DNA from 3 places in the Streptococcus sp. UBA4344 genome. Region 2 is predicted to be linked to each of the others. Evidence: predicted binding sites of a transcription regulator. Region 2 holds the regulator's gene; each other region holds the start of a gene.
The links. The regulator Rex, encoded in region 2, represses fermentation and respiration genes when NADH is low (regulators of the CRP and FNR family bind a similar motif). The targets are predictions, from matches to a motif close to TTGTGAANTANTTCACAA.
Positions count from the first base shown of each region.

Region 1: a site for Rex is predicted at 1,723-1,740, ahead of adhE (bifunctional acetaldehyde-CoA/alcohol dehydrogenase). Genes of this name have one in related genera too.
Region 3: a site for Rex is predicted at 5,639-5,656, ahead of B4D49_RS02485 (class II fructose-bisphosphate aldolase). Genes of this name have one in related genera too.

Region 1 covers NZ_DGTE01000005.1:27,002-38,083, reverse strand. Annotated here, with positions in the region: gene adhE (bifunctional acetaldehyde-CoA/alcohol dehydrogenase) at 1-1,528, opposite strand, end outside; gene rpsO (30S ribosomal protein S15) at 2,018-2,287, opposite strand; gene B4D49_RS00935 (MFS transporter) at 2,447-3,607, opposite strand; gene B4D49_RS00930 (Crp/Fnr family transcriptional regulator) at 3,669-4,340, shown strand; gene def (peptide deformylase) at 4,407-5,021, shown strand; gene B4D49_RS00920 (NADPH-dependent FMN reductase) at 5,380-5,925, opposite strand; gene B4D49_RS00915 (NADPH-dependent FMN reductase) at 6,075-6,620, opposite strand; gene B4D49_RS00910 (MarR family winged helix-turn-helix transcriptional regulator) at 6,721-7,167, opposite strand; gene B4D49_RS00905 (PolC-type DNA polymerase III) at 7,279-11,082, opposite strand, start outside.
Region 2 covers NZ_DGTE01000015.1:48,630-59,711, reverse strand. Annotated here, with positions in the region: gene B4D49_RS02875 (alanine/glycine:cation symporter family protein) at 1-1,311, opposite strand, end outside; gene B4D49_RS02870 (glycoside hydrolase family 1 protein) at 1,688-3,151, shown strand; gene B4D49_RS02865 (histidine phosphatase family protein) at 3,214-3,828, shown strand; gene B4D49_RS02860 (histidine phosphatase family protein) at 3,831-4,451, shown strand; gene B4D49_RS02855 (AI-2E family transporter) at 4,539-5,654, shown strand; gene radC (RadC family protein) at 5,706-6,386, shown strand; gene B4D49_RS02845 (redox-sensing transcriptional repressor Rex) at 6,485-7,126, opposite strand; gene B4D49_RS02840 (DUF1831 domain-containing protein) at 7,260-7,607, opposite strand; gene B4D49_RS02835 (cysteine desulfurase family protein) at 7,609-8,724, opposite strand; gene B4D49_RS02830 (ribose-phosphate diphosphokinase) at 8,733-9,704, opposite strand; gene B4D49_RS02825 (CYTH domain-containing protein) at 9,791-10,360, opposite strand; gene B4D49_RS02820 (GTP pyrophosphokinase) at 10,492-11,082, shown strand, end outside.
Region 3 covers NZ_DGTE01000014.1:610-11,691, forward strand. Annotated here, with positions in the region: gene B4D49_RS02455 (Rgg/GadR/MutR family transcriptional regulator) at 1-484, shown strand, start outside; gene B4D49_RS02460 (MFS transporter) at 489-1,709, opposite strand; gene B4D49_RS02465 (DAK2 domain-containing protein) at 2,009-3,673, opposite strand; gene B4D49_RS02470 (Asp23/Gls24 family envelope stress response protein) at 3,673-4,038, opposite strand; gene rpmB (50S ribosomal protein L28) at 4,154-4,342, opposite strand; tRNA gene B4D49_RS02480 (tRNA-Thr) at 4,517-4,589, opposite strand; gene B4D49_RS02485 (class II fructose-bisphosphate aldolase) at 4,714-5,595, opposite strand; tRNA gene B4D49_RS02490 (tRNA-Leu) at 5,822-5,907, opposite strand; gene B4D49_RS02495 (alpha/beta hydrolase) at 5,967-6,896, opposite strand; gene B4D49_RS02500 (CTP synthase) at 7,024-8,628, opposite strand; gene rpoE (DNA-directed RNA polymerase subunit delta) at 8,909-9,481, opposite strand; gene tig (trigger factor) at 9,676-10,959, opposite strand.

The sequences.
Region 1 (11,082 bases), on a different contig from region 2:
CAACAAAACCAAATTGAACCATACCTGGGTCAGCAACAATCAAAGCACGTTGCATTGATTCGTATTCGTCTTGCAAATAAGAGATAGCATTTTTTTCGTAGTATGTTTTTTCTGGTAGGCGAATCCATTGAGGACGGTTGCGACGTTTAGCAACTGTCTTAACATTTAAGAGATCGCCAGTTGAAAGATTGTGTGACAATGAATTTTTCCCCCATGATCCTGTTCCAAGTGTTAAGCTAGCTTTAAGTGCGTCTGTGTAGACATCACCGATACCTCCGACTGAATCTGGTTGGTTAACCAAGACACGAGATGCTTTCACAGCATCACCATATTCAGCAACAAATGGGTCTGCTTGTGAACCAATTTGAATACCAGCATTGTGTCCTGCACCTTGGTAGTCAAGAAGTGCTTCAACAATTTCAACACCTTCTTTACGGTCTTTAGCTTTATAAACTGAAAGGAGTGGAGAAAGTTTTTCAGAAGATAGTTTTTCACCAATGTTTTTCTTATCAAGTTCAAACAAGAGAACATCTTTACCTTCTGGTAATTTGACACCGGCTTGTTCACAAATCCAAGTGGCAGGCATTCCGGCAACTGGACCGTTAACTCCGTGTCTATCATTAAAGACAAAGTCTTCAATTTTCTTATAGTCCTTCTTAGGCACAAGGTAGGCACCCTTATCTTGCATTTTTTGAAGCCATTCATCATAGATTGGTGCTTCAACAACTGCAGAGTTTTCAGTTGCACAAATCATACCGTTATCAAAACGTTTTGATAGCAACAAATCTTCTACAGCACGATCAACATGGGCAGTTGCATCAACGTAGATAGCACCGTTACCAGCACCAACACCCATTGATGGGTTACCTGATTTAAGAGCGGCATTTACCATACCAGGTCCACCAGTTGCCAAAATAGAAGCAATTTTCGGATTTTGGATAAGCGCTGATGTGTTTGCAAGAGATGGTGTTTCAATCCATTGAACAATGTTTTCTGGAGCACCAGCTTTAATAGCAGCATCGTAAAGAATTTGAGCTGCATGTGCTGAACATTTTTGTGCTTGTGGGTGGAAGGCAAAAACAATCGCATTGCGTGTTTTAAGAGCTACCAAAATTTTGAACATGGTTGTTGATGTTGGATTTGTTGTTGGAACAATACCAGCCAAAACACCAAGAGGTGCAGCAATTTGGATACTTCCTGAAACCTTATCTTCACCAATGATACCTACTGTTTTTTCGTTTTTAATACGTTCATAAACGTACTCAGTAGCGAAGTGGTTCTTAATATCCTTATCCTCAACGACACCACGACCAGTTTCTGCATGAGCTTCTTTTGCTAATTCAAGTGAAGCTTCTGAACCTGCAAGAGCCATCGCTGCTACGATATTATCAACTTGTTCTTGTGAATAAGTTGCATAAATACGTTCAGCTTCAAGAGCTTTTTCGACAAGAGCTCCAGTGTACTGTTGAGCCAACTCTTCAGCGCTCAACTCGTTATTCTTTACATCTGCATTTGTTGCTTTAGCCATTAAGAAAACCTCCTTATAAGTACCCTTAAAAATAAGTGCCTCATTTTTTGAGAAGAACTATATTAATGATTGATACTAAAATAAAAACAAGACCGTATAGTCTGGAATTTCAAAACTCAACGTCACTACTTGAGGTTCTCTTCACTATAAAAACTACACAAAATCAACAGTTAAATTCTTTAATCATCATATCATTGTGATATTCTTCACCAATTATATTAACCCTTTTTCAAAAAAAGGTCAAGTGTTTTTTGTAAGCTTTTTCATTTTTATTGTAAAAGCAATGTAAGGGGATACAAATTACACTTGCGTTTTTCCTTTTATATTAATACTTTTGTCACTTTTAACATTTTAATGCTATATAAAACCTCATTTTCATTAAAATACACCCAATGGGAAGGTGATTAATTTTGTTAATCAACTGAAGCATTTGCACACAAAAAAGCTTCTTGGAAAATCCAAGAAGCTTTTACGTGACCTAACGTCAGATTAACGACGAAGACCAAGTGATGCGATCAATTCGCGGTAACGGTTAACGTCTGTACGGCGAAGGTATGCCAACAAGTTACGACGGTGACCGATTTTTTTCATCAATCCACGGTAAGTTGCGTGGTCTTTTTTGTGTTGTTTAATGTGCTCGTTAAGGTGGTTGATTTCCCAAGTAAGAACAGCTACTTGAACTTCAACTGAACCTGTGTCACCTTCGTGACGTGCGTATTGAGCAATGATTTCATTTTTTTTCTCTTTTGAGATTGCCATAATAATTTTCTCCTTTATATTGCTTCATCCGAGTGGTAGGTTTTTGGCGGATCCTACGACCAAGAAGAAGTTACTTGTCTTACGACAGTCCTTATTGTAGCAGATTACTTCTGCTTTTGTCAAAGGTTTTCCCTTAATTTAACTAGACTTTAACACAAATTATTTTTTTGTTAAAAAGCGTGTTTTAAAGACTAGTCCAAAGCTAATAACAAGACTGATAATCGCATAAATCACAAAAGCAAATCCTGGTTGTGGGTTTACTTTTGAAAAGAGGTTTAGAGTAAATGCTGCACTAGCCCCACCTAAGTTACAGAACAATAGAACTAATGTTGTCGCATTACCGATCAGTTGTGGCGAAATTTTCGTTGACACATTACTAAAGACGTTTGTTACAACGATGCTGTACCAGAAACCTGATAACATTGCTCCGATAAGCATAACCCAAAGGTTATGAGCAAACCCTAACAAGAAAAGACCGAGAGCAAACGGAAGCAATGAAACAGTGATCAAATTTTTGTTAAAACGAACCAACAAAGCTTCAAAACAGATTCCTGAGAGAATTCCCATAAGCATCATACCACTCAAGATAAGACTTGCTTGACGTGGACTTCCAAGATGCAATTGGTCAACAATAACTGGGATTCGAAGACTATTTGCACTATTGATATTAATCACAAAACCTGCTAATAACGATAGACCAACAATATATAAGATATCAGCTTTCGTAAACTTAGCACGTGATTCTTTTGGGGTATCTTTAACTTCTACCTTAGCTTTTGGTGCAAAGAGAAGATAGAACACGAGGACTGGTAAAGCAAATAAATAAACACTAAATGTCCATGACCAGCCTAGAACAACAAGAAAACCAACAATCATGGTCAACAAGGCGTTACCAATAATTTCAAACGATCCACGAAGACCGAGCATTTGAGCTTGTTCTCTACCAGCATAAGTTTCACTGATGATACTAATCGCACGTGAGTTAATAAAACCAATTCCAATACCAAGTAAAACACGTGAGACCACAACTAATGAGTAGCTCTGCAACATTACAGGCATACTACCACCAAAGGCAATTAATAAAAGTCCAAGAATAATGCTGAGACGTTCAGAGATTAGACGTTCGGTAATTGGATTTAGTAACAACATGGCAAGAATCGCAAAAGATGATAGTGAAAATAGAAATTCTACCTGACTAGCAGCGTATCCTTGCTGATGAAATGTTGTAATCATTTGGGGTAATGCTGTCGACGGTGATAAGGTCGAGACCAGCATCAAAGATAAAGATAGGAGACTAAATTTCTCCAAAAATGTTTTCATAGAAACTCCTTACTTGTTTTTTTCATCATTTCCAGTATAATCAAAGTTAGCGCATAAAAATATGACTTTTGTCACAAAGGAGGTCTGTGTGTCTTTAGAACAATATATTCAAGACTATCAGCTTGAAAAAATCTTTCCTAAACATTATTTTGATAAATTACAAGTTCGTGAATTAGTAGCCGGAGATGCTATTTGTCACCAAGGAGAAGCTTTAACTGCACTCTCTTTTTTCGCTAAAGGAAAATTAAAAATTGTTCGTCGTTTATTTAACGGTAAAGAACATATTCTAGATATTAAAGAAAAACCAACTCTGATTGGTGATATTGAATTATTAACCGATCAACCTATCGTTTCTTCAGTTATTGCACTTGAAGATACTCTGGTTATCCAACTTCCCTTGACTGGGATTCGCAAAGAATTATTAGCTGATAATGATTTACTCCTAAATCTTAGCAGAGGCCTAGCTCAGTCACTTTATGAGCAAAACATCCATGCCTCAACGAATTTGAATTACACACTTAAAGAACGCCTAGCTACTCATATCTTGGCTATCGAAGATAAAGGTGTCTTCAAACTAGAATTAACTAATCTTGCTGATTCCTTCAGTGTCAGCTACCGACATTTACTTCGTGTCATTCATGAATTTATCGATTTAGGAATTATTGAAAAACGTCGCCCTAACTATTATATCAAAGATATGGCGCAACTCATTGACTTGAAGATTACTAACTGAGCCTTTAGCTTTCTCGTTCAGCATTTTTATGCTATAGTGTTATATAGAATAATTTGAGGAGAAAATATGTCAGTTATTGAAAAATTAGCTAAACCAAGTCATTTAATCAATATGAACGATATTATTCGCGAAGGTCATCCAACTTTGCGTAAGATTTGTGATGATGTCACATTCCCATTATCTGATGAAGAAATCATTTTAGGTGAAAAAATGATGCAATTCTTGAAAAATTCTCAAGACCCTGTAACAGCTGAAAAAATGGGCTTGCGCGGTGGTGTTGGACTTGCAGCACCACAATTGAATGTTTCAAAACGAATCATTGCCGTTCTTGTACCAAATATGGAAGATAAAGATGGCAATCCACCAAAAGAAGCTTACAGCTTACAAGAAGTAATGTACAATCCAAAAGTTGTTGCACACTCAGTTCAAGATGCAGCACTTGCTGACGGTGAAGGTTGCTTGTCTGTTGACCGTGTCGTTGAAGGATACGTTGTTCGTCATTCTCGTGTGACTGTTGAATACTTCGACAAAAACGGTGAAAAACACCGCATCAAACTTAAAGGTTACAACTCAATTGTTGTTCAACACGAAATTGACCACACAAATGGTATCATGTTCTACGATCGCATCAACGAAGATAATCCATTTGCTATCAAAGACGGTATGCTAATTGTCGAATAATACATAGAGAAACTGAGGACATTTCCTCAGTTTTTTTGTATATAACAAACGAGAGTGGGACAAATAAAAACTAAAAAGCGAATCAGTAGTTTCATAGGAACTTGATTTCTCAGCAAATCTCAATTTCTTGTTGCTGACCTAAAACGGTCTATTCTCAAACCGTTTTTGACACTGTGTTTTGTTTATTATAACTATATAAATAAAGAGGCTGGGAACTTTTATCCCAACCTCTTTTTTATTTAGTCACAGCGTTATATTGAAAGGCTAAACCAATATTACTGTGAAGATAGTGAGTTAAGCAAAAATAGGAAAGCTCACTCACGGATTTGTTAAATGTTTAAAAATCTTAGATTAATCATTAATCAATTGCAGCAAGAAGTGCTTGAGCTTGTTTATCAAGGTTGGCAAGAACATCATCAGTCGCCACAAACTTACCGTCAACCCATGCTGAGTCATTCACTTGTGTTGTAGTAATTTCATCAACAAATTGTGTACGAATGAATGGGAATAATGCGCGGTAAGCATCTGCCACTGGTTCGTGTCCACCATTTGCAAGGATAGAAACAGTTGTGACTTTTTCATTAAGCGCTGATGGACCTGTTGGATCTGAAAGATCAAGCGCACGGCTCAACCAGTCAAGCAAGTTCTTCACTGAACCAGGAATCGCAAAGTTATAAACTGGTGAGAAGAACCAGATAGCATCAGCTGCCAAGACAGCGTCACGTGCAGCTTGCACAGCAGCTGGTGTGTTAGCTTCCAAATCTTGTGAAAAGACCGGAACCTGTGACCAGTCTAGGTATGATACTTCTGCTTTGCCTTCAAGTGCTTTTTCAGCGTTTTGAGCAAATTGTTGATCAAAAGATCCCTCACGTAATGAACCGACAACAAATAGAATTTTTTTCATGATATATAATCCTTTTCAAATCATTATAATTAAAACGATAGCTATAAGCACTATCTCTGAACTGATGATAGCATCAGCCAATCTTAAAGTCAATTAAGACGACTTGAGAAAAACTGCTTTTCTAAACAGAATTTTACCAAGCTATAAAATTAGTTGATAGCTGCAAGAACAGCGGCAATTTGTTTGTCCAATTGTGCTAGATCAGCTTCTTCAGCCACATATTTACCATCTGCCCAAGCAGAACCATTAATTGTCGCAAGAGTCAATTCGTCAACAAAGTTAGTACGAATAAATGGCAATAATGCACGGTATTGGTCAGCTGCTTTTTCATGGTGAGCCGCAGATGTAATTGTAACAGTTGTAACTTTTTCATTGATAGCTGATGCACCTGATGGATCTGAAAGATCAAGGGCACGACTCAACCAATCAATCAAGTTTTTCACTGGACCAGGGATGTTAGCATTATAAACTGGTGTGAAGAACCATACAGCATCAGCAGCAAGTACAGCATCGCGTGCAGCTTGAACAGCTGCTGGTGTGTTAGCTTCTAAATCTTGTGAAAAGACTGGAACTTCTGACCAATCAAGGTAAGAGACCTGTGCTTTTCCCTCAAGTGCTTTTTCAGCATTTTTTGCCATTTGAGCATTGAAAGAACCTTCACGTAATGAACCGACAACAAATAGAATTTTTTTCATGATATTTCTCCTAACAAAAAGATATTAGTATTTTTATAATCAAAAATCATTTATCACTAATTAGTGATTTATTGTTATGTTGTCATTTTATACTTTATTTTTACTTTTGTAAATTATTTTGCTCACGCGGTTTAAATTTTTTCAGAAGTCGTATTAATTGATCTTGTTCTTCCTCAGTTAAAACTGAAAAAGTCTCTTCAATTTTTGCCATGTGAAGTGGCAAAGCATGCTCAATGACTTGACGACCTACATCAGTCAAACTAACCAGATAAGCACGCTTATCACCCGGACAAGCTTGGCGTACTACCCAGCCTTTTTTCTCCATATTACGGATAACCACCGTCATATTCCCCGAAGTCGCTAGGATACTATCAATTAATTGGCCAACCTTCATCGCTCCTTTGCTATAAAGAACGTCCAAAACTGCAAATTGTGTTTGTGTTAAATCATCTTCCTTGAAAGACTCTGATGTTTTAGCATCGATAGTTCTAAAAGCTTTTCGCAAAACAACCATAGCCTTAACAGCTTTATTTTTGAAGTCGCTCATTGCTACTCCTTTCTGTCTTTTTTTACATAGTATCACTAACTAGTATCTTTTACAAATAGCAGAGCTCAAAAAAGAAACCCTCACTTTGAGAGCTTCTCTAAAATTGGCTTATTAAAAGAAATCGTCGAATAGGCTTAATTGGTTATCTTCTGGCATGTTGCCAAGGATTCCCATTTCATCCATTTTATCGACCAATGTTGCTGAAACACCGCCGCGTTTGCGAAGTTCCATTTTAGATAGGAATTCACCTTCTTCACGCGCTTTAACGATTTGTTTTGCAACGTTTTCTCCGAGACCATCCATAGCTACAAATGGTGGAATAAGGGTATCACCGTCAATGATGAACTCTGTCGCATCACTGCGGTAAAGGTCAAGTTGACCAAATTTATAACCACGTTCGAGCATTTCATTGACAATTTCAAGTGTGGTGTATAAATCAATTTCAACATTTGAAGCTTCGTTATTCTTACGCTTATTAGAAATATCAGCCATGCGTTCTTTCACCGCATCAAGCCCAGCACTCATTGTCTTAATGTCAAAGGCCTTAGCACGGATTGAGAAATAAGCACAGTAATAGTAAATCGGATAATGTACTTTAAAGTAAGCTACACGAAGCGCCATTAAAACGTAGGCTGCCGCATGGGCTTTGGGGAACATGTACTTGATTTTACCACAGGATTCAATGTACCAGTCGGGCACATTATTTTCTCGCATAGCTTCAATGTATCCATTACGTTCCTCATCAGAGATTTTAAGCCACATTCCCTTACGCACACGTTCCATAATGGTAAAAGCCATTTTGGGTTCAAGACCTGCGTGCATAAGATAAACCATGATATCGTCACGACAACCGATAACGGTTTTTAGGGTAGCAATCCCCTCTTTAATCAAGTCTTGGGCATTTCCCAACCAAACATCAGTACCGTGTGACAACCCTGACAACTGTAGCAATTCTGCGAAAGTTGTTGGGTGTGTTTCCTCAACCATTCCACGAACAAAGTTGGTTCCGAATTCTGGGATACCAAGCATCCCTGTCGGTGTTCCAATTTGCTCAGGCGTAACGCCAAGGACTTCTGTGCCTGAGAAGAGTGCCATAACATCTGGGTCATCCGCAGGAATATCTTTGGGATCAATACCAGACAAGTCTTGCAACTTACGAATCATCGTCGGATCATCATGACCGAGGATATCAAGTTTCAAGACGTTTTCATCGATATCGTGGAAGTTAAAGTGAGTGGTTTGCCATTCAGCAGAAAGATCATCAGCTGGGTATTGAACTGGTGTAAAGTCATAAACATCCATGTAGTTTGGAATAACAACGATACCACCCGGGTGTTGTCCAGTTGTACGTTTCACCCCTGCAGCACCTTGTGCCAATCGTTCGACTTCAGCTTCTGGATACATCTTACCATAGTCACGTTCGTAACCTTTGACAAATCCATAAGCCGTACGGTCAGCAACCGTACCAACGGTTCCAGCACGGAAAGCGTATTGTTCACCGAAAATATCACGAACATCCAAATGAGCTGAGGGTTGGTCATCACCAGAGAAGTTCAAATCGATATCGGGAACCTTATCCCCATCAAATCCAAGGAAGGTTTCAAACGGAATATCATGTCCATCTTTCTTATAACGTGTGCCACATTTTGGACAATCCTTGTCAGGAAGGTCATAACCTGAACCAACAGAACCATCAGTGATAAATTCTGAATGCTGACAATTTGGACAGACATAATGTGGTGGCATTGGGTTAACTTCAGTAATCCCAATCATAGTCGCCACAAAACTTGATCCAACAGACCCACGTGAACCAACCAAGTAACCACGTTTATTAGAACGAATAACCAACATCTGAGACGCCAGGTAAATCACGGCAAATCCATTCCCCAAAATCGAAGTCAATTCTTTTTCGATACGTCGGTCGACAATATCTGGTAGTGGGTTACCATAGATTTCAAAGGCTTTTTGATAGGTCATCTCTGCAACGCGCTCTTCTGATTTTTCAAGGAAAGGCGTGTACAAATCTTTTTTAACAACTTCGATTTCTTCGAAACGCTCTGCGAAATCATTAGTATTTTTGACAACAATTTCATAAGCAAGATCTTCACCAAGAAAAGCAAATTCATCTAGCATTTCATTAGTTGTACGGAAATGGGCTTTTGGTAGCGGAGCTGGTTGAGCATCCTCACCACGACCAATTGGACGGTTAATCGGTGCCCCTTGTCCTAAACTACGTACAATGATTTCTCGATAAATCTCATCTTCTGGTTCAATGTAATGAACATTACCAGTCGCAAGCACAGGCTTATTAAGACGACGACCTACTTCAATCAAATCTCGAATAGCTTGTCGAATACCCTCTTCGTCTTTAATCGTTCCTTGTGCTAATAGCGGAGCATAAATAGCTGGTGGCATGACTTCGATGAAATCATAGTATTTAGCCACTTCAACAGCTTTATCCACACCTGAGGTCAAAACTGCATCAAAGACTTCACCCTCAGAACATGCTGTTCCTAGCAAGAGTCCTTTGCGATGAGCATCAAGAACTGTTCTTGGAATACGAGCCACACCTTCAAAATATTTAACATTTGAAAGACTGACAAGCTTGAAGATATTTTTCAACCCTGTCTGGTTTTGAACATAGATTGTTGCATGTTTTACACGAGCTTTCTTATAAGAATCTTCAGCCACCAATTTTGTGTTCAAGTCCATCATGTTTGTAAGGCCATGATTTTCACGCGCTTCTTTTAAGAAAATAAAGAGCAAGCGACCAGTTGCTTCGGCATCGTAGTTGGCCATGTGGTGGTGTTCTAGCGATACTTGGAAACGTTTGGTCAATGGTCCCAAACCATGACGTTTGTATTCTGGATAAAGATTCCGTGCCAATTCAAGGGTATCAATAACTGGCTGCGTGATGGTTGGCATGCCATGACGTTTGTAATTAGCATTCATAAAGCCAACGTCAAAGGTCGCATTGTGGGCAACAAGTACAGTATCTTTACAGAAATCTTGGAACATTTGAAGCACTTGTTCGATTGGTTTTGCATTGCGAACATGATTATCCGTAATCCCTGTCAATTCTGTCGTAAAAGCTGACAAATGGTGACCTGGATTAATGAATTCATCAAATTGCTCAACAATATTACCTTTATACATTTTTGAAGCCGCAATCTGAATCAAATCATTATTAACAGCAGAAAGCCCTGTTGTTTCCACGTCAAATACAACATAAGTTGCTTCATTTAGCTCTAAATCTTCAGGATTGTAAGCAATAGGAACCTTGTCTTCAACAATATTGGCTTCCAGACCAAAAATGGCTTTAATACCGTCTTTACGTGCTCTATGGTAACCATGAGGGAAACTTTGAACATTTCCATGGTCAGTAATAGCAACCGCCTTATGCCCCCATTTAGCAGCTGTATCAATCAGCTCCTCAACCGTTGGCAAAGCATCCATGGTTGACATGTTCGTATGCGCATGGAATTCCACACGTTTCTGGTCTTCTGGCATCAAATCCTTGCGGTCATGGTGAACAATTTCTTTAACATCTTGCACATTCATTGTCAGTGCATGCGTGAAATTATTATTTTCAATGTTCCCTCGAACACGAAGCCATGAGCCTTTAGCAATCATGTCGTATTTTTTCAACTCTTCATCATCTTTTGCCCATTTTTGCATAGCAAAACTTGATGTATAGTCCGTCATTTTGAAATTGATGATGTGACGACCTGTACGAGTTGTTTTCTTCTCAACATCAAAAACCATTCCTTCAAAGACAATGCGATTTTCTTCTGTTGTGATTTCGACCATCGGAGTGATTTCAGCATTTTCAAAACCAGCACGGCGTTGTTTGGCACGTTCTTTGAAATCAAATTTTGGTTTTGGTGTTTCTTCAACCGGAGGCATTGAGGCTTC
Region 2 (11,082 bases):
TTGTTTTGTTTCTTTAATGATAACTGGTGAAAGGGCAAGTAAGGCAATCAAGTTAGGAATTGCCATCAAACCGTTAACGATATCAGCGATAACCCAAATAGTTTCAAGGCTGATGTAACCACCTAGAGCAACCATAGCAATGAAAATGATACGGTAAACCGGAATAGCTTTCACTCCGAAAAGGAATTCAAAACACCGTTCTCCATAATAACCCCATCCAAGAATAGTTGTAAAAGCAAAGAGAATCAAGCTAAAAGTCAATGCATAGACACCGAAGTTGCCAAAAACAGTAGAGAAAGCAGACTGTGTTAAAGTTGCTCCGTTAAGTTTGCTTGACCAACCACCAGTGACGATAATTGACAAACCAGTTAAAGTACAAATAATAATAGTATCAATGAAAGTACCAGTCATTGATACAAGACCTTGTTCAACTGGTTGATCAGTTTTAGCAGCGGCAGCAGCAATTGGTGCAGAACCAAGACCAGACTCATTAGAGAAGATACCACGAGCAATACCGGCTTGGATAGCTGTAATGACTGTTGCTCCAGCAAAACCACCAGTAGCTGCTTTTCCAGTAAAGGCTGATTTAATGACTAAGCCGATACTTGGAATAATTTGATCACAGTGGAAAGCAAGAATAGTGATAGTTGCTAGAATGTAAATAATTGCCATAAATGGAACGATTTTTTCAGCAACTTTTGAAATAGATTGAATACCACCGAAAATAATAATACTAACAAGAACGGCTAAAACGACACTGATAATTTTTGGTGACCAGCCAACAGTATTACTAAGTGAATCAGTAATTGAATTGACTTGTGTAAAAGTACCTGAACCAAATAGAGCAACCATTACTCCAAAGATTGAGAAGGCGATTGCTAAAGGTTTCCAGTGTTTTCCCATCCCATTAACAATATAGTGCATTGGGCCACCAGAGATTTCACCATTAGCATCAGTTGTACGGTATTTAATTGCTAAAACACCTTCAGCGTATTTAGTAGCCATTCCGAAGAAGGCGGCCATCCACATCCAAAGAAGTGCTCCAGGTCCACCAAGCTTGATGGCTGTTGCAACCCCAACGATGTTACCTGTACCAACTGTTGCCGCAAGGGCAGTTGCGAGTGCTGCAAAACTTGAAATATCCCCTTTACCTTTCGCTTCAGACGTGAAGATAAGTTTCAAAGCCTTTGGAAGGCGAAAAACTTGCAACAAACCTAAGCGAGAAGATAAATAAATTCCTGTACCAACAAGTAGAACAAGAAGAGGTGGTCCCCAGACTAGACTGTCTAAAGACGATAGAAAATCATACATAATCAAACTCCTAAGTCAGTCATAGTACTTTAATCATTGGTTAAAGGGTAAATCATCATATGATTTTTTATCTTTTAGCCACTAAATAAGTACTACTTATTAAAATATATTTCCCATTTTCAGAAAAAATAGAATAATTTCAACTAATTAATTATATAGAGAGAAAGGGCTTTTGTCAAATTTTCTTCTATAGAATGGCTTAAATTTTCAAATTGTTTTAATGAGTAATTTCTTTTTTCTGAAAGCTATTTTCTAGTAAGAGAAGCTTTTATCTAGAAATCTTATGATAGTATTGTTTTTTAAGATGATAGTGATAGAAAACACTTACAATTCAATATATAATACAAGAGTAAACTAAAATATGAGGTGATAAAATATGACAAAACAATTTCCAAAAGATTTTTTGTGGGGTGGTGCAACAGCTGCCAATCAGTTTGAAGGAGCATGGAATGTTGATGGTCGAGGACCAGCTACATCTGATACGTCACGAGCAGTAGCACCAGAAGAACGAAAATCAATGGGAAGCGAGTTTAACACACCAATGACTCGTGCTAAACTAGATGCGGCTTTGAGTGATACTGAAGGCTTGTATCCAAAACGTTGGGGATCAGATTTTTATCACCGTTATAAAGAAGACATCGCTCTTTATGCGGAAATGGGCTTTAAGACTTTCCGTATGTCAATTGCCTGGTCACGAATTTTTCCAAATGGCGATGATGCGACGCCAAACGAAGCAGGTTTAGCGTTTTACGATAGTGTTTTTGATGAACTTAACAAGTATGGCATCGAACCACTTGTGACATTGTCACATTATGAATTTCCAATTCATCTAATCACAGAATATGGCGGTTGGAAGAATCGTAAAGTGATTGATTGCTTTGTGCGTTACGCTGAAACAGTCTTTAATCGCTACAAAGATAAAGTCAAATACTGGTTGACTTTTAACGAAATCAACATTATTGGTATGACAGGTTACTTGTCTGGTGGCCTCTTATTTGACGATGGTAAATTGAATTTGCAAGAGATGTATCAAGCAGCGCATCACCAATTTGTGGCATCAAGTTTGGCAACAAAAGTTGGTCATGAAATTAATCCTGATTTTAAAATCGGTTGTATGTTAGCGCGTATGCAAGCTTATCCAGCAACGTGTAACCCCGATGATGTGATGGAAGAAATCAAAAAAGATCATGAAAATCTTTTCTTCTCGGACGTTCAAGTTCGTGGGAAATACCCATCGTATGCTAAACGTTTCTTTAAGGAAAACGATATCGAATTAGAAATTGCTGATGGAGATTTAGAAATTCTTGAAAAATATCCTGTTGACTTCATGTCATTCTCATACTATATGAGTTCGATTGCACGCAAGAAAAAATCTGGTGAAGAGACAGCTGGAAATCTTATTCTAAGTGAACCAAATCCATATCTTGAAGCTTCAGATTGGGGTTGGCAAATTGATCCTGTTGGTCTTCGTATTACTTTGAATAAACTTTATGATCGTTACCAAGTACCACTTATGGTTGTTGAAAATGGTCTAGGTGCTCTTGATAAAGTAGAAGAGGACGGTTCAATTCACGACCAATATCGTATCGACTACCTTGAATCTCACGTCAAACAAATGTATGAAGCAATCGAAGACGGTGTCGATTTAATGGGATATACTTGGTGGGGTTGTACAGATCTTGTTTCAGCATCAACGTCTGAAATGTCAAAACGTTATGGATTTGTTTATGTCGATGCTGACGACCAAGGAAATGGGACATTCAACCGTTCACGCAAAGATTCTTTCTACTATTACAAAGATTTAATTGCAACGCGTGGTGCTAATATTTTAAATGATTAATAGTCTAAACTCAGTTGGGCTTTTTCAGCTGAGTTTATTTGCTAGGAAGGGAAATGATATAAATGGCAACAAAATTGTATTTGATGCGCCATGGCGAGACCTTATTTAATACACAAGGGCGTGTGCAGGGAGCTTGCGATTCGCCTCTAACAGATTTAGGTATTCAGCAAGCTCTTCTTGCCAAAGATTATTTTAATGAAAATAGCATTTGGTTTGATAGTGTTTATTCTTCAACGCAAGAACGAGCGACAGATACTGCTAAATTAGTATCTGGTCAATCACAAGTCATTCAATTAAAAGGCATCAAAGAGATGAACTTTGGTGAGTTTGAAGCACAGCCTGAATTTCTTTTGCCAAAATTTAGAGCAGGTGCTAATTCGTTTGAAGATTTGTTGGTGCCTTTTGGTGGCGAGGACATTGTAACAGTTGGTAAGCGGGGGTTGGACAGCATTCTTGAAGTGCTGGCAAATGATAATCATGCTGATAACATTTTAATGGTTAGCCATGGAGCAACGATGTGGGGTATTTGTCTGCAGCTCGGTATTCAATTTCCAGAGGGAGTTGGCTTTTCAAATTGTGCTATTTGTGAGTTCCAATATCATCAAGAACAGTTAGAGTTGCAAAAATTGATTTTACCAACCAAGGCATTTAAGACTTATTCATTTGAAGGGGAGTAAAAATGATTAAAACTTTTTATGTGATGCGACATGGTCAAACGCGTTTTAATCTTCAGGGACGTATCCAAGGAGCCTGCGATTCCCCCTTGACAGAACTTGGTATTGAACAAGCTAAGGCAGCAAGACGGTATTTTGAGCAAGAGGGAATTCATTTTACCCGTGTTTATTCATCAACTCAAGAAAGAGCTTGTGACACAGCAGAGCTAGCAACTGGTCGAACGGATTATATTCGTTTGAAAGGACTAAAAGAAATGGATTTTGGTTCTTACGAAGCGCACCAAGAATACCTCAATCCACCTTTACATCGTGAAGATGGTTCAGGTTATCGTGATTATTTTGTGGCTTATGGTGGCGAATCCAATGTTCAAGTTTATGAACGAATGTATCAGACAATTCATGATATTGTAGAAGAAAGTAAAGAAGATGAGACTCTTTTATTTGTTAGTCACGGTGGAGCCATTACTCAATTTTATTTACACGCTACCAAAAATCCACCGGTTCCTAAAAAACGTCTCGCGAATTGTGCTATTTTTAAAATTACGGATGACGGAGAAGACATGCTTGTTCAATCAATATATGACCCAAGTTCACAAGAATATGTTTATGAACGTAAGCAAAAGTGATGACTATCAGTAAAACAGCAGACTTTTCGACATTTTAATAAAATTTGCTATAATGGGAATAACTGAATGAAGGAGAACTTATTTCCCATGAAATTTGAGAAAAAAAATGTTTATTATATAGTTCTTGCTTTTGTGATATGTTATGCTATTCAAGCTTATTGGAGTACAGGAGCATCGTTAGTTACGACGGTTATTAGGGCTAGTCAACCTTTTCTGATAGGTGCTGGTATTGCTTATATTGTCAATATCGTAATGAGTCTTTATGAGATGATTTTTACTCGTTTTATTAAAAATAAATACCTTTTAAAGGTAAAACGAGCTGTCTCAATGATTCTAGCTTACTTAACCTTTATTTTTTTGATTAGCTGGCTCTTTTCGATTGTCCTGCCTGATTTGATTTCAAGTATTAATTCCTTGCTGAAGATTGATACGACTGGTATTGCTAATTTTATTAAAGAAGTGAGTGATAATAAGGCTATCAAAGAACTGTTTGATTATTTTGGAAATTCATCAGATGTCACATCAACTTTATCAGATTACAGCCAACAGATTTTGAATCAAGTGTTGTCAGTTTTGACAGGAATCCTCACATCTGTGAGCACTATTGCCTCAACTTTGCTTAATGTCTTTATTAGTTTAGTCTTCTCAATTTATGTTTTGGCTAGTAAAGAGCAACTGGCTCGCCAATTTAATCTTTTGATTGATTCTTATTTGGGAAGATATGCTAAAACTGTTCATTATGTCTTAGGGATTTTACACAATAGATTTCATGGTTTCTTTGTAGGACAGACTTTAGAAGCAATGATTCTTGGTAGCTTGACAGCAGTAGGAATGTTTCTATTTAGTTTCCCTTATGCGGCAACAATTGGTATTTTAGTTGCATTTACGGCATTAATTCCTGTTATTGGTGCTTATATCGGAGCGACCATTGGTTTTATCTTAATTGCCACACAATCCGTTTCACAAGCGTTTCTCTTTTTAGTTTACTTGATTGTTTTACAACAATTTGAAGGGAATGTCATTTATCCGCGTGTCGTTGGTGGTTCAATTGGATTACCAGGTATGTGGGTCTTAATGGCAATCACAATCGGCGGTGCTTTATGGGGTATCCTTGGAATGCTAGTCGCTGTACCTTTGGCAGCAAGTCTTTATCAAATCATTAAGGATAATGTTGCTAAGCGACAACAAAATCTTTTAGAATAATTGAATTGAAAAATACCTCTAACTTACGAATAAATAAGTGGAGGTATTTTTATGTATGCAATTGAAATGAAAACAGATGCCATGTTGCCGCGTGAGCGTTTAAGAGATTTGGGAGCAGAGCGCTTAAGTAATCAAGAACTATTGTCTATTTTATTGCGGACAGGCACCAAAACAAGACCTGTTTTAGAAGTTGCTAATGATATTTTAAAGCATATAGAGTCACTTGCTGATTTTCAGCATTTATCCTTGCAAGAACTACAAAAGATAAAAGGGATTGGTTATGTCAAATCCATTGAAATCAAAGCAATGATTGAACTAGCCAAGCGTATCAGTAAAGCAGAATACATTCAAAAAGAGCGTATTATGAGTAGTGAGCGTTTAGCAAGAAAGATGATGTTGGAGTTGAGCGACCACAAGCAAGAACATTTAGTAGCCATTTATTTAGACAGTCAAAATCGGATTATTGAACAGCGGACCATTTTTATTGGTTCAGTACGACGTTCTATAGCAGAACCTCGTGAGATTTTGTACTATGCTTGTAAGAATATGGCGATATCTATCATCATTGTTCACAATCATCCATCTGGTTCTCCGTCACCAAGTGAGAACGATTTACGTTTTACTGAGAAAATGAAGCGAGCCTGTGAGGATATTGGGTTAATTTTTTTAGATCATATTATAGTAGGGAAATACCAATATTATAGTTTTAGAGAAGAGACAGATGTGTTGTAATTTATAAGAAAAACCCGAGATATCATTTCTCAGGCAATAAAAAGTATTCTAATACTAAACAAACTTAGCTAAGCAAAAAGCAGTTGGATTTTGTTTTATTATTGGTTAGATTGACTCATAAAGTAAAGAAGTGTCTGTAATTCACTTGTTAAGTCAACATATTGAACAATCACACCTTTAGGGACATTAAGATGGACAGGAGAGAAACTTAAAATTCCTCGGATACCAGCCTCAACTAAAATATCAGCAACTTCTTGAGCTTTAGTACTTGGAACTGTTAAGATAGCAGTCTCAATGCCAGCCTCTTGTGCGTGCTCTTTGAGTGATGAGATTCCATAAACAGGAATACCATCAGAAGTTTGATGCCCAACAATTTCATTGTCATCTGTGTCAAAAGCCATAGCGATTTGCATCTTATTACGATCATGGAAGCGGTAGTGAAGTAATGCTCGTCCGATATTTCCGCAGCCTACCAACAAAACATTTGTTGTAGAGTGGTCGTTCAAAATATCAGCGAAGAAATTCATTAGTTTTTTGACATCGTAGCCAAAGCCACGTCTTCCTAGTTCACCAAAATATGAAAAATCTCGGCGGACTGTCGCAGAATCGATTCCCATAGCATCTGCAATTTGTTTTGAACTTGCTTTTTCGACATTATCTGTATTAAAACGTTTAAAAATACGATAATAAAGTGAGAGTCGCTTAGCTGTTGCTTTAGGAATAGATTTCTCAGTAGTCACAATACCATCTCCCTTTTACTTGTTACATCTATTGTAACAAAAACTTTGTGAAATTAAAAACAAATTTTACAAAATAGAGTAAAAAAACAACTCCAAGGCTAATGAGAAGTAGCTTTGGAGTTGTTTTTATTGATTAAGCTTCTTTTTTAGTGAAAATATCACGTTCAACGAGGCTGTCCATCAAGAAATAGAATTTCTCTTGAAGAATTTTATTATCTTCAGATTTGAAGATGTTAACAAAGCGAAGGCCTGACTTATCAGTGATGCTTAGTTTAAAACCTGTTAAATCTTTATTGATAGTGATTTTCAATGGGAATCCGTCACCTGAATTAGGCACTTTTTCCAATAAACGCGTTAATTCGTAATTACCGACACGATTTTGTACAAAAGTTGTGTCACGAAGCGTGTATTTTTTAATGTTATCGCTAATAGCATAGCTGTAAAGACAGTCTTTTAAAGTGATTTCTTTTTCAAATGCCATCCTATTTTCCTACAATTTCTTTTAATTTTTTAGCGAGTTCTTGAACTTCTTCAATAGTGTTAAGTTCAGAGAAGCTAACGCGAATTGATTCTGTCAAACGTGGTGAATCTTCACCATATAGGCTTGCCAAAACATGACTTGGATCAACAGTACCAGCGGTACAAGCAGAACCAGTTGAGACAGCGATACCAGCTAAGTCAAGTTGTGTTAGGAGAATACCGTTGTTTTTATTTGGAAAACCAATATTAAGCACGTGTGGCATTTTGTTTTGGCTACCGTTGATGTAATAATCTAATCCAGAAATAGCATCAAGGAATGCTTGACGCAAATCTTGGACGTGTTTGTAGTTATCATCTTTATTAGCAACAGCGTCTGATAAGGCTTGTGCCATACCAGCAATACCAATCATATTTTCAGTACTAGCTCGACGTTTTTCTTCTTGCTCTCCACCAAGGAGCAAATTATCAAAGTGTTGAGGTGTTGAGTAAAGAATACCCACACCTTTTGGTCCGTGGAATTTATGAGCAGAAGCTGAAAGGAAATCAGCTTTAATCTCTTCAGGATAAACATCAATTTTCCCGATTGCTTGAACAGCATCGACATGAAAAGCAGCTTGGTGGTCTTGAAGCAGTTCACCAATTTCTTTAACAGGGAGCAAATCACCAGTTTCATTGTTAGCAAACATTGTGCTGACTAAAATCGTGTCATCACGAAGAGCGTCAGCTACTTGTTTTGCAGAAATATGATCATTTTCCGGTTTTAAATAAGTAATTTCAAAACCAAAGCGTTTTTCCAGATACTCCATTGTGTGAAGCACTGAATGGTGTTCGATGGAAGTCGTAATGATGTGTTTTCCTTTAGTTTGATTAGCGAGAGCATAGCCTTTGATGGCAGTGTTGTTACTTTCAGTAGCTCCAGAAGTAAAGATAATGCGGCGTGGGTCAGTTTTTAAAGCTGAGGCAATTGTTTGGCGGTATGAACGCAAACGCTGGTTAGCGTGACGTCCAATTCCATGAATACTTGATGGGTTACCAAAATCGTTAGCCATGATTTCTGTCATTGCATCAATAACAGAAGGTGTGAGAGGGGTAGTTGCAGCATTATCGAGATATATCATATATTAAATTAATCCTTTTTAGCGTTATATGAGAACAATGGGCTGAGCGGAGTTTTTTCGTGGATACGAATAATCGCATCAGCAATCAACTTGCTTGCTGAAAGATATTTAATATTTTTTGGCAAGCGTTCGTTAGTAGCAACTGAGTCAGTTACTAAAATTTCTTTGATAGGAGCAGCATCAAGGCTTTCTGCAGCAGCGCCAGCAAATAATCCGTGGCTTGCTACGGCGTAGATTTCAGTTGCACCATTGCGTTCAACGATTTTAGCAGCTTCAGCAAATGTTTTACCTGTGTTCAAGATGTCATCGATAAGGATTGCTTTTTTACCTGCAACTTCACCGATGATGTATCCTTCTTCACGGTGTGCATCATCTTCAGCATAGTCGATGATAGCGATTGGTGAGTCGAGAGTTTGAGCCAAGCTACGAGCACGTTTGATACCAGAGTTTTTAGGGCTGACAACAACAACGTCTTCACCTTTCAAACCAAGGTCGCAGTAGTATTTAGCAAACAATGGAACAGTAAAGAGGTTATCAACTGGGACATCAAAGAAACCTTGTACTTGAACAGCGTGAAGATCAAGTGTCAAAAGACGGTCAACTCCAGCTTTAACAAGCATGTTTGCTACAAGTTTAGCTGTGATTGGTTCACGTGATGCAGCGATGCGGTCTTGACGTGAATATCCAAAGTAAGGGATAACGACATTGACAGTGTGGGCGCTGGCACGTTTACAAGCGTCTACCATAATCAAGAGTTCCCAAAGGTTGTCATTAACAGGGTAACTAGTTGATTGGATGATGTAGATATCATCACCACGAACTGTTTCTTCGATGTTAATCATGATTTCGCCGTCTGAAAACTTGCGTGTTGACACTTTTCCAAGAGGGACTCCAACTTCGTCCGCGATTTTTTGTGCAATCTCTACGTTAGAAGAAAGAGAAAAAAGCTTGAATTGTTTGTCGGCGTAATGTTCTGCCATGATATAAATAAACTCCTTTAAAATTAATACTTATATTTTACCAAAAAAACTGAAATAATTCAGCATTTTCTAAGGAAAAAGCGTGGTTAAATTCGCTTAAGGGTTGCGCTAAAGCGAGCAACTTTGCTTTTAGCATACTTGAAATCAATGTCGTGCTGAGCTAAGAAGTTATCAAAATCTTTTTTACCTTTTTCAGCATTCTCAACTTCAAGTTCAAGTTCATAATCTTTGATATCAGCATACTGGTTGCTATCAAGAGCCATAAGACCAATATCAGTCATGGTTTCACGACGCGTTGTCGTGAGACTACCAAAATTTTTAAGGCTCGATAGTTTAACACCATTTTCTTCAATAAGCTTTAGGAAATCAACTTCTGGAAATTTTCCTGATTTGATGATTTCTTTTGCTTCAGCGACACTTAAGTCGTAGTTGTACTCTAAATTTCCAACTTCTTTCGGAATTTTCAATGTAATCTCTGCACGATTTGGCAATGTCCGAATGCGAAGAGACATACGGTGAGCTTTCATATCGAAATTCTCTGAATCGAAGTAGTAGTTCGTCTGTGTAATAGGCGTAACATGTGAGAGTTGACTATTTAGACGATTGAATTCGTCTTTAGTGAGTAATGTTTTGTACTCAATTTCAAGGTGTGTCATAAAAATAATTTTCCTTTTTTGTCCATAAAAGTATGGTATAATAAGTTTATTATATTAATTCTATACAAAAGTCAATTTTTTGACAAGGATTGGTCATGTCCGCGTGACAGGTCCATTAGGAAGGAAACCTTATGGATTGGGAGAAATTTTTAGATCCATATATACAAACTGTTGGTGAACTGAAGATTAAATTGCGTGGGATTCGTAAGCAATTCCGTAAACAAAATCGACATTCGCCGATTGAATTTGTGACTGGTCGCGTTAAATCAGTCGAAAGTATCAAGGAAAAAATGGTGCTACGCGGGATTAAACCAGAGAATATTGCTCAAGATTTGCAAGATATTGCTGGTCTTCGTATTATGGTTCAATTTGTTGATGACGTTGATGAAGTTTTGGCACTTTTACGTAGTCGACATGATATGAAAATCGTGCAGGAACGTGATTACATCACGCATATGAAAGCCAGTGGTTATCGTTCATACCATGTTATTGTGGAATATCCCGTTGATACCATTGATGGTCAAAAAACAGTTCTAGCTGAGATTCAGATTAGAACACTTGCCATGAACTTCTGGGCAACGATTGAACATTCATTGAACTATAAATATAAAGGCGAGTTTCCTGATGAGATTAAAAAACGTTTGGAAACAACGGCAAAGATTGCGCTTGAGCTGGATGAAGAGATGCGAAAAATTCGCGAGGATATTAGGGAAGCACAGCTT
Region 3 (11,082 bases), on a different contig from region 2:
CCAAGATTACTTCATATCAAAAAAAGACGCAGAATTAATCACAACTTATCTTTATAGTATCGAAGAATGGACAGAGTATGAACTCTTTATCTTTGGTAACACTTTACAAATCTTATCGGATGAAGATCTTATCTTTCTTGCTAAAGCATTCACTAAGAGAGAATCTATTTATTTATCCACTCCAAACAACAGACATCGAGCACAGCTCGTACATTTAAATATTATTTTTACACTACTAGAAAGACAATTATTCTGTGACGCTAATTACTTCATTATCCAGCTTGAAAAATTATTAGACTCTCAAGATATGTTTGTAAAAACTATTCTTATGTTTCTAAGAATGGTGCTTAATTACCAAGAAGGAGAAAATAATATCAAAAACTTAGAAAACTATATTTTTTCCCTTAAAAATTTTGGTTACATAGAAATAGCAGATTTTCTTGAAGAAAATCTTCAATTATTACTTTATAAAAAGAAGTCTTGAAATGTTAAGACTTCTTTTTATAAATAAACATACTAAATAAAATAAGTAAAACAGCATATGCCAATAATCCAATATAAGCTAGGTGAATATTAATAGTTGATAGAGTTGGAAATATTAAACTTGTAACTGGAGGAGCTAATACTAAAAGAGAGTTAACGCTAGTCACTATCCCTCCAATTCTTTCAACAGGATATCGATTCACAACATCCGCTGAAAAGCGAGGCGAAACTATACCTAATAAAAAAGCAAGAAAAGCATTTCCACCCCAAATTATCCAAATACTATTCATTACAAACCCAAGTCCAACTAATAAAATCGCTAAATCAGCCAAGATATTAATAATAAAAATAGATTGCTTTTTGAATATCTTATTTGCTAAACCATTTCCTATAATCATAAAAAATGTGATGATTCCCGACAAAATTGAAATCTTTAAAGGCTTACTTAGAGTTGCAAGCTCACAATTTTCTTTGATAAATAAGGCAAATAATGGTGTTAAACCACCAAAAAAACCATTTAACATTGCTAACTGAACCAAATTGATAAAAAATACATGGTCAGTCAAAAATGATTTAAAATTCTCCTTAACAACCCGAAAAGCATTTTTTTCCTTGGAGATCGTCATATTGCTCTCGTACATCTTAAGTTGTGGATGAATCATCCAATAAAATATAGCAACTATTAAAAAAACTATAGCATTTGTCGCAGCCAAAGAAGATTCACTAAAAACTAATAACAAAGAAGCACCAATAAAAGTAGATAAAATCGTTACAAGTTGCGTTCCTAAACTAACAAGTCCTTGTGCCTCCTGCATATTTTCTGGTTTTACCAAAGTCTTGGTAAAAGGTGAGAATAACGCCGTTGAATAATTTCCGCTAACATCTGATAACAGATTAAAAAACGCTGCTAAAAAAATTAACATTACGGTCGGTGGGTATCTAAAAATAAAAGCAATACCAAGGTACATCAATACTCTAAAAAGTGAACTTGATACTAACTGACGCAATTTCTGTTCTTGCTTATCAGCAATAGGACCTAAAAATAGACTAATCAAAATTGGAAGAGTTTCTGAAGCTGACACAACCATAACAGCTAAACTAGCATCTTTCAAGGAAGCTGCTATAGTTAACATAGCTGTATAAAATAATCTATCCCCAACTTTTGAAAGCAAGTTTATGCCCACTAAACGTGAAAAAAGTTTATTATTTTTAAAAAAATATCGCATAAATTTCCTATATTTATTCTATTAATCAAATTAAAAATTCGTCTGTTCATCTGACTCAATTTTTAGTAGTTCAGAATATACTCTTGACTATGAATCATCAAAGAAATTATTCAATTCACTTAGCTACCTTTTAGAACTACTTTTTATCTGCTTTAATTTCAATTTTACTACCTCAACTTCTTTCAATAATCATAACACAGTAAAACTATATCTACAGTTTTTTTCAAATATGAATATTTCAAAAACACAAAAAAAGAAAGCACCGAAATGCTTTCTTTTATCTTTTATTAAATACTATATTATTCAACACTCATCAAGTATGGATAAACTGGTTGTTTACCGTCGTGAATTTCAACTTCAACATCTTCGTAAGTTGATTCAAGGTAATCAGCCATTTCTTCAGCCAATTCTTGACTTCCTTCTTCACCAACATAGATAGTGATAATTTCGCTATCTTCATCGATCATTTTCGCGAATGTTTCTTTCAAAGTAGCTGTCATATCAGGGTTTGAAACCACGATTTTACCATCAACCATACCAAGGTTGTCATCTTTGTGGATTTCAAGACCGTCGATAGAAGTATCACGAACAGCAAGTGTCACACTACCACTAACAACATCAGAAAGGCTAGCCGTCATAGCTTTAACATTTTCTTCCAATGATTGTGTTGGGTTGAAAGCTAACAAACTTGTAAATCCTTGAGGTACAGTACGTGTTTCAACAACTGCGGCTGGAACTTCAGACACTTCTGCTGCTGATTGTGCAGCCATAAAGATATTTTTGTTATTTGGCAAGATGATAACATTTTTAGCGTTAACAGCATCAATTGCTTTAACAATATCTTCTGTAGATGGGTTCATTGTTTGACCACCTGAGATAACGTAGTCAACACCTTGTGACTTAAAGATATCAGCTAATCCGTCACCAGCACATACTGCCACGATAGCGAAGTCTTTTTCTTCTTGGCTAACAGGTGCTGCTTGAGTTTTCTCAAGAACAGCATCGTGTTGGTTACGCATGTTATCAACTTTAACTTTTTTAAGAGCACCATACTTAAGACCTTCTTGAAGGACAAGACCTGGATCTTCTGTGTGGACGTGAACTTTAGCAATTTCATCATCGTTTACTAAGATAAGAGAATCACCTAAACCACTCAAAAAGCCTTGGAACTCTTCATAGTTGAATTCTTTAACGTAAGTAGGACCTTGTTTAAGAGCAACCATGATTTCTGTACAGTAACCATACTTGATATCTTCAGTTGCAACGTGTTCTGCTACTGATTTGTGGTGTTCAGCGTTAATCATTTCAGTCATAACTGCTGGAGTTGCTTTAAAGTCTTCAGAAGCAATGTATTCACCAGTCAATGCAGCCAAGAAACCTTCATAGATGAAGACCAAACCTTGACCACCTGAATCAACAACACCAACTTCTTTCAAAACAGGAAGCATTTCTGGTGTTTTAGCCAATGCGCCTTTAGCTCCATCAAGTGCTGCGCGCATAACTTCAACAGCATCATCAGTTTCTTCAGCTTTTTTAAGCGCAGCTGTAGCAGCACCACGAGAAACAGTCAAAATAGTACCTTCTACAGGTTTCATAACAGCTTTATAGGCTACTTCAACACCTGATTGGAAAGCATGAGCAAGATCTTTACCAGTCAATTCTTCTTTATCTTTGATTGCTTGACTAAATCCACGGAATAATTGAGATGTAATAACACCTGAGTTACCACGTGCTCCCATCAAAAGACCTTTTGAAAGGATTTGTCCAACTTCTCCAACAGTAGATGCAGGTTTATCTGCAACTTCTTTGGCACCATTTTCAATTGTCATTCCCATGTTAGTTCCTGTATCACCATCTGGTACAGGGAAAACGTTAAGGGAGTTTACATATTCTGCTTGATTTCCAAGACGGGTGCTAGCAGCTTGAACCATTTCTTGGAATAAACTTGTTGTAATATTTGACACTAATCTTCTCCTACAACTTTAATATTTTGTACGTAAACATTCACCATGTCTGCTGAAAGGCCAAGTTGATTTTCGAGGTTGAACTTGACACGTTCTTGAATGTTTTTTGATACCTCAGAAATTTTAACACCATATGACATTACAGTGTAAACATCGACTGAAATACCACTTTCTGTTGATTTGACAACAACACCTTTTGCGTAGTTTTCTTTACGCAGAAGCGCTTGAAAATTATCCTTAAGAGCACTCTTACTTGCCATACCAACAACACCAAAAATTTCTGTTGCTGAACCACCAACAACAGTTGCAATTACGTCGTCAGATAACTCAATTTGGCCATCTTTTGTATTAATTTTCACAGTCATATTTACTACCTCAAAAGTTTTTATCAGTTTATTTTACCATATATTAGCCGTATTGTAAAAAATTATGGAAAATTACCGGCTACAAAACAAAGAAAAAAGCCTTTCGGCTTTTATTTTATACGCGTTCAACTTTACCAGATTTAAGCGCACGAGCTGATGCCCAAACTTTTTTAGGTTTTCCATCTACAAGAATAGTAACTTTTTGAAGATTTGGTTTAACTGCACGTTTTGTTTTGTTCATTGCGTGTGAACGGTTGTTTCCTGATACAGTCTTACGACCTGTGAAATAACAAACTTTAGCCATTTTATCTGCGTCCTCCTACTTAGATTATAGGTGTTTTACACCACATACCATAAAATGATAACATATTGACCATATTTTAGCAAGCTTTTTAGCCAATAATCATTAAAATATTTTTAGAAAAAGCTCTCTATTTTCCAAAAATAAAAAGCCCCATCGGGACTTTTTTACCTCTTCTGCCGATTGCAGGAATTGAACCTACGACCTACGCGTTACGAGTGCGTTGCTCTACCGACTGAGCTAAATCGGCTAACAGGTTCATTATAGCACTCACTAAAAAAATGTCAACAAAAGAGTTAATTCTCCTATAAAATGTATCGAGAGCACAAAAAAACTTCCCAAAAGGGAAGTTTTTTCAACGAAACGAAGTCTGATTAAGCTTTGTTAGCTGAACCAAATACGTCGATACGTTCTTCAACAGCTTCAGTAATAGCTTCGAAACCTGGTTTCAAGAATTTACGTGGGTCGAAGAGTTTTTTCTTATCGTATTCTTCTTCGTTTGCTTCGTATTCAGCAACAAATTTACGAGTAGCTTTAGCGAATGCGATTTGGCATTCAGTGTTAACGTTAACTTTAGCTACACCAAGTTTGATAGCTGCTTGAATTTGATCGTCAGGGATACCTGATCCACCGTGCAATACGATTGGGAATCCTGGAACAGCAGCAGTTAATTTTTCAAGGTGATCAAGGTGAAGACCTTTCCAGTTTGCTGGGTATGGACCGTGGATGTTACCGATACCTGCTGCAAGGAAGTCGATTCCTGTAGCAACCATAGCTTTAGCATCTTCGATTGGAGCAAGTTCGCCGTCACCAACGATACCGTCTTCTTCACCACCGATAGTACCAACTTCAGCTTCAACTGAAACGCCTTTAGCGTGAGCTTTAGCTACAACTTCTTTAGCTTTTTCAAGGTTTTCTTCAAGTGGAAGGTGTGAACCGTCGAACATAACTGAAGTGTAACCAACTTCGATACATTCCAATGCATCTTCAAAGTGACCGTGATCAAGGTGAATAGCAACTGGTACAGTGATACCCATTGATTCTACAAGGTTTTCGATAAGTGTTTTACAAAGTTTGTAACCACCCATGTATTTTGCAGCACCCATAGAAGTTTGGATAAGAATTGGAGCTTTTTTAGCTTCTGCTGCACGCAAGATTGCTTGAGTCCATTCAAGGTTGTTTGTGTTAAATCCACCAACCGCATATCCGTTTTCACGGGCAGCTTTGATAAATTTTTCCGCTGAAACGATTGCCATTATATAGGCCTCCTATTTATTTTTTGGGATATACCCTTTTTATATGTACATTCTATCACAAATTAAAAAAGATTGCTAGCTTTACTTACAATTTGACTAATTTTCTGTGAAAAAAGCAGCGTAAAAAAGAAAATATTTTCATATATTCTCAAAGCTTTCATTTATTGCTTTCACCTATAATTTTACAGGCACAAAAAAAGACAAGCACTCTCTGGCTTGTCTACTCTGCGGAAAGAGGGACTTGAACCCTCACGATCTAAAGCGATCACAGGATCCTTAGTCCTGCGCGTCTGCCAATTCCGCCATTTCCGCTGTTCCTTAACAACATATAAAATTATATCAGCTATTCACATTCCTGTCAACACTATTTTTCAATTTTTTTGCAAAAAAGCTGAAATTGTTTCAATGTATGTTTTAGGATCACTTTCAAACGATTTGGCATGCGCAGCACCTTTAGCTATATAAAGGTCTTTATAGCCTTTTGTTGCACGATAGTTTTTGTAAACCATACTTGTTGGTACAAAGTAATCTTCACTTCCGTGGATAAAAAGAATTGGTCGCGTATTATTTTTTAATTGGTTAACACAACTTGCTTGCCCATAAGAAAAGCCTGCTCTAACTTTTGATACTGCAGAAACTTCATAAAGAATTGGAAAGGCTGGCAAATTATACATTGCTTTTGCTTGATATTTCAACTCATCCCAAACACTACTATAGCCGCAGTCTTCAATAATATTAACTACCTGTTTTGGTAAGTTTTCCTCACCTGAAGCCATCATAACAGAAGCTCCACCCATAGAAACTCCAAATAACGTAATTTGACTATCAGAATTTTCTTCAACCAATAACTGCGCCCATTTTACAATATTTAGACGATCATTCCATCCGTACCCGATGATTTGACCTTCACTGTCGCCATGGGACATATTATCTGGCATAAGGACATTGTAACCTAGTTCATGAAACATCCAGGCATAAGGTTTCATATCTTCTTTTGCGCTTGTAAAGCCGTGAACAACAATTGCTGTTTTATTTGTTTCAGTTGCTGCTGGAACATACCAAGCATCTTGCTTTAATCCTTGATTAGTCATCCATCGCGTTTCTTTTGTTAACTGATCAAAACTTTGTTCGTAAGTGTATAGACTACTATCTTTTGGACGTGGTTTATTGTTAATAAAAGATTTTTCCTCGCGAATTTGTGCAACATGGAAGAAATAAAAACTTGCTCCAACACTTGCTACAAACACCAGAGCAATTATCCATAACAAAATACTACGTTTCCTTATTCTTAATTTTCTCATGCTCACTATTATACTATTTTTTCTTGAAAAGGGAAGACTTCTAATGTAACAATAACATTAAATAAAAAACACCCTCTAAACCTTAGAAGTGGTTAGAAGGGTGTATATTATTTAGTAATTTCTACTATTATTTACTATTTTCAATTGCCGCTGTGACGAAGGCTGTGTAAAGTTCTTCTGGACGGTTTGGACGGCTTTGAAGTTCTGGGTGATATTGAGCAGCCACGAAGAATTTTTTCTCTGGCAATTCAACAACTTCCATCAAACGGTTATCTGGTGATACACCTGAGAAGACGAATCCAGCAGCTTCAAATTGTTCACGGAATTTAGTATTAAATTCGTAACGGTGACGGTGACGACGTTGCACAACTTCTTGGTTGTTGTAAGCTTGTGCAGCACGTGAACCTGGTTTCAATTTACATGGGTAAAGTCCAAGACGAAGTGTTCCACCCATGTCTTCAATATCGATTTGATCACGCATGATGTCGATGATTGGGTATTTAGTATCTGGATCAAGCTCAGCTGAGTTTGCTCCTTCCATATTCAAAACGTGACGAGCAAATTCCACACATGTTAATTGCATACCAAGACAGATACCAAGCATAGGAACATCTTTTTCACGTGCATAACGGATAGCTTCGATTTTACCTTCTGTACCACGTTGACCAAATCCACCAGGTACGATGATACCATCAGCATCACCAAGCATTTCTTCAACGTTATCAGCAGTAAGATCGTTAGCGTTAACCCATTTAAGATCAATAGCTGTATCGTTAACATAACCTGAGTGTTTAAGTGCTTCAACAACTGAAAGGTAAGCATCTGGCAATTCAACGTATTTACCAACAAGGGCAATTTTAGTTGATTTCTTAAGGTTCATGATCTTATCAACCATTGCAGACCATTCTGACATATCAGCTTTTGGTACATCAAGTTTCAAGTGATCACAAACGATTTGGTCCATGTTTTGAGCTTGCATGTTAAGTGGAATTTGGTAAATGTGATCCACATCAAGTGACTCAATAACAGCTTCTGGAGCAACGTCACAGAATTGCGCCAATTTATTTTTAATGCCTTGGCCAGCTGGTTTTTCAGTACGGATAACCAACATATTTGGTTGAATACCAAGTCCACGCAATTCTTTAACTGAGTGTTGTGTTGGTTTAGTTTTCATTTCACCAGCAGCTTTAAGATATGGAAGAAGTGTTGTGTGGATGTACATAACGTTATCAGCACCAACATCTGCTTTCATTTGGCGAAGCGCTTCAAGGAATGGAAGACTTTCGATATCACCAACTGTACCACCAACCTCTGTGATGATAACATCAGAGTCAGTAGTTGTTGCAGCACGTTTGATTTTTTCTTTCAATGCGTCAGTGATATGTGGAATAACTTGGACAGTTGCTCCAAGGTATTCACCTTTACGTTCTTTACGAAGAACTTCACTGTAGATTTTACCAGTTGTAACGTTAGAATATTTATTTAAGTTAATGTCGATGAAACGTTCATAGTGACCAAGGTCAAGATCAGTTTCAGCACCATCGTCTGTTACATAAACTTCACCGTGTTGATAAGGACTCATTGTACCTGGGTCAATGTTAATGTATGGGTCAAATTTTTGGATAGTCACTTTAAGACCACGATTTTTCAAAAGACGACCAAGACTTGCAGCAACGATTCCCTTACCGATAGAAGAAACAACACCACCAGTAACAAAAATATACTTAGTCATTAAATAAAACTCCTTTAAAATAAAAAATGATAGCAAACGATAAGTGCTTGAAAAATTGAAAGCGAAAGAAAATCAAATAATTAACAAAATTATTCGATAAATGAAAAAAAGCAAATGGCCATTTACTTTTAGGAAAACAAAAATAGCTCCCTAAAAAGTTAGGGAGCTTTTCTCCGACCTCTAAAAAAGAGGTGCCCGAATAATACTATAAACTATCCTGAGACTTTTGTCAAATGATATGAATAAGTTTTTTTAATTTAAATTTCGGCGCTTGAAACGATTATTCTTCGTCTAAATCATCATCTTCATCATCTTCTTCGTTGATATCAACGTCTTCATCCAAGTCATCATCTGGGATGATTTCGTTGATTTCTGAATCGTATGATTCAACTTCAGATTTTTCGTCATCTGGATTTTCATCATCGTATTCCATGTCTGAAGATTTAGCAGAGTAATCATCGTCTTCTGGATCATCATCTGAATAATCAATAGCGTCTTCATCACCATCCATAAAGGCATTAACGCGTTTACGTTTGCGTTTTGGTGCACCATTTTCGTCATCTTCAAGTGTGATGATTTCTTCGTCGATTTCATCGATAGCATACCATGAACGAAGTCCCCATTTGTTATCGCCAAGTGGAATAAAGCTTCCGTCAACGTTCAATGCAGAGTAAAAATATGGTAAAGCTTCACGAATGTCTGCGTCTGATTTTTCGAGGTAGTTTTGAATATCATTTACAAGATCGCTGAAATACATCTCATGATCACGTCCGCGTTCTTCTAAAATAGCACGAGCTACTTCGATCATTGAGAGTTCGCTTTTTTCTTGTCCAGCAAATACTTCTAATTCCAAGGTAATTCTCCTTATTAATCTTAGGATGTGAGCAAACAGCCACAAAAACCCTATTATCTTAATTTTCGTTACTCTCTATTTTACGCTAATTTTGTCAATTCGTCAAAAGATTTATAAGAATTTCTGATAAAGGGCATAAAAAGCCAAGTAATCTACTGATTACCTGACTTTATAACTATTTATCTAAGGATAAATTATTTTACTTTAGCAGTGCTTGTTACGACTTCAACAGCTTTCTTCATAGCGATGTCGTGTTTAAGCATATCTGCTGAAAGAAGGTTACGTACTTGTTCAACTTCCATGTTGTATTCTGAAGCAAGGTCGTTGATTTCTTTTTCGATTTCTTCATCAGAAGCTTCGAATCCTTCAGCTTTAGCGATAGCTTCGATAACAAGGTTAGTTTTAACACGTTTGTCAGCGTCAGCTTCGTATTGTTTGTGAAGATCTTCTTCAGTTGTACCAGTCAATTGGAAGTACATTTCTGGAGAGATACCTTGACGTTGCATGTTACCCATGAATTCGTTCATAGCGCGGTGAACTTCATCGTGAACCATTTCTTCTGGCAATTCAACGATTTCAGCGTTAGCAACAGCCAATTCAAGAGCAGCACCTTCAACAGCATCGTCAAATGCGATTTCTTTAGCTGATTCAAGTTCTTTACGGTATTTAGCTTTCAATTCGTCAAGAGTTTCAACTTCTTCATCGATATCTTTAGCCAATTCGTCGTCAAGAGCTGGAACTTCTTTAGCTTTAACTTCGTGAACAGTTGTTACGAATTTAGCAGCTTTACCAGCAAGATCTTCAGCTTGGTAGTTTTCTGGGAATGTTACGTTAACTTCTACAGTTTCACCTGCTTTAGAACCAACTAATTGGTCTTCGAAACCAGGGATAAATTGACCTGAGCCAAGTTCAAGTGAGAAGTTTTCACCTTTACCACCGTCGAATTCAACACCGTCAACTGAACCAACGAAGTCGATAACAACAGTATCACCAAGTTCTGCAGCACCTTCTTTAACGATAAGTTCTGCAAGGTTGTTGCGTTCGCGTTCAACTTTTTCGTCAACTTCAGCATCAGTTACTTCTTTAGAAGCTTCTACTGAAACTTCAAGGTTTTTGTAGTCACCAAGTTTAACTTCTGGTTTTGTAACAACTTCTGCAGTCAATGTCCATTCTTGACCTTTTTCCATTGATTGGATGTCAATTTTTGGTTGAGCAACAACATCAAGGCTAAGTTCTGCAACTGCTGCTTGGTATGCTTCTGGAAGAAGTGCGTTCAATGCATCTTCGTAAAGAGCTTCTTCACCAAATTGTTGGTTAAATACGGCACGTGGCATGTGACCTTTACGGAATCCAGGTGCATTCAAATTTTTCTTAACTTTGTTGAAAGCTTGATCAAGAGCTGGTTTGATTTTATCTTGACCGATTGTGAATGTAATCACGCCACGGTTAGTAGCTTTGTTTTCAAATGATACAGACATGAAGTCATTTCTCCTTAAAATTTTATATACAGTTTAGTTTACCATATTTTACGGGCTTTTTAAAGTTTTTTGTGCAAAAATCACCGGCAATTTAGTTGCCAATTCTTTCCAGTTTTCCAATCG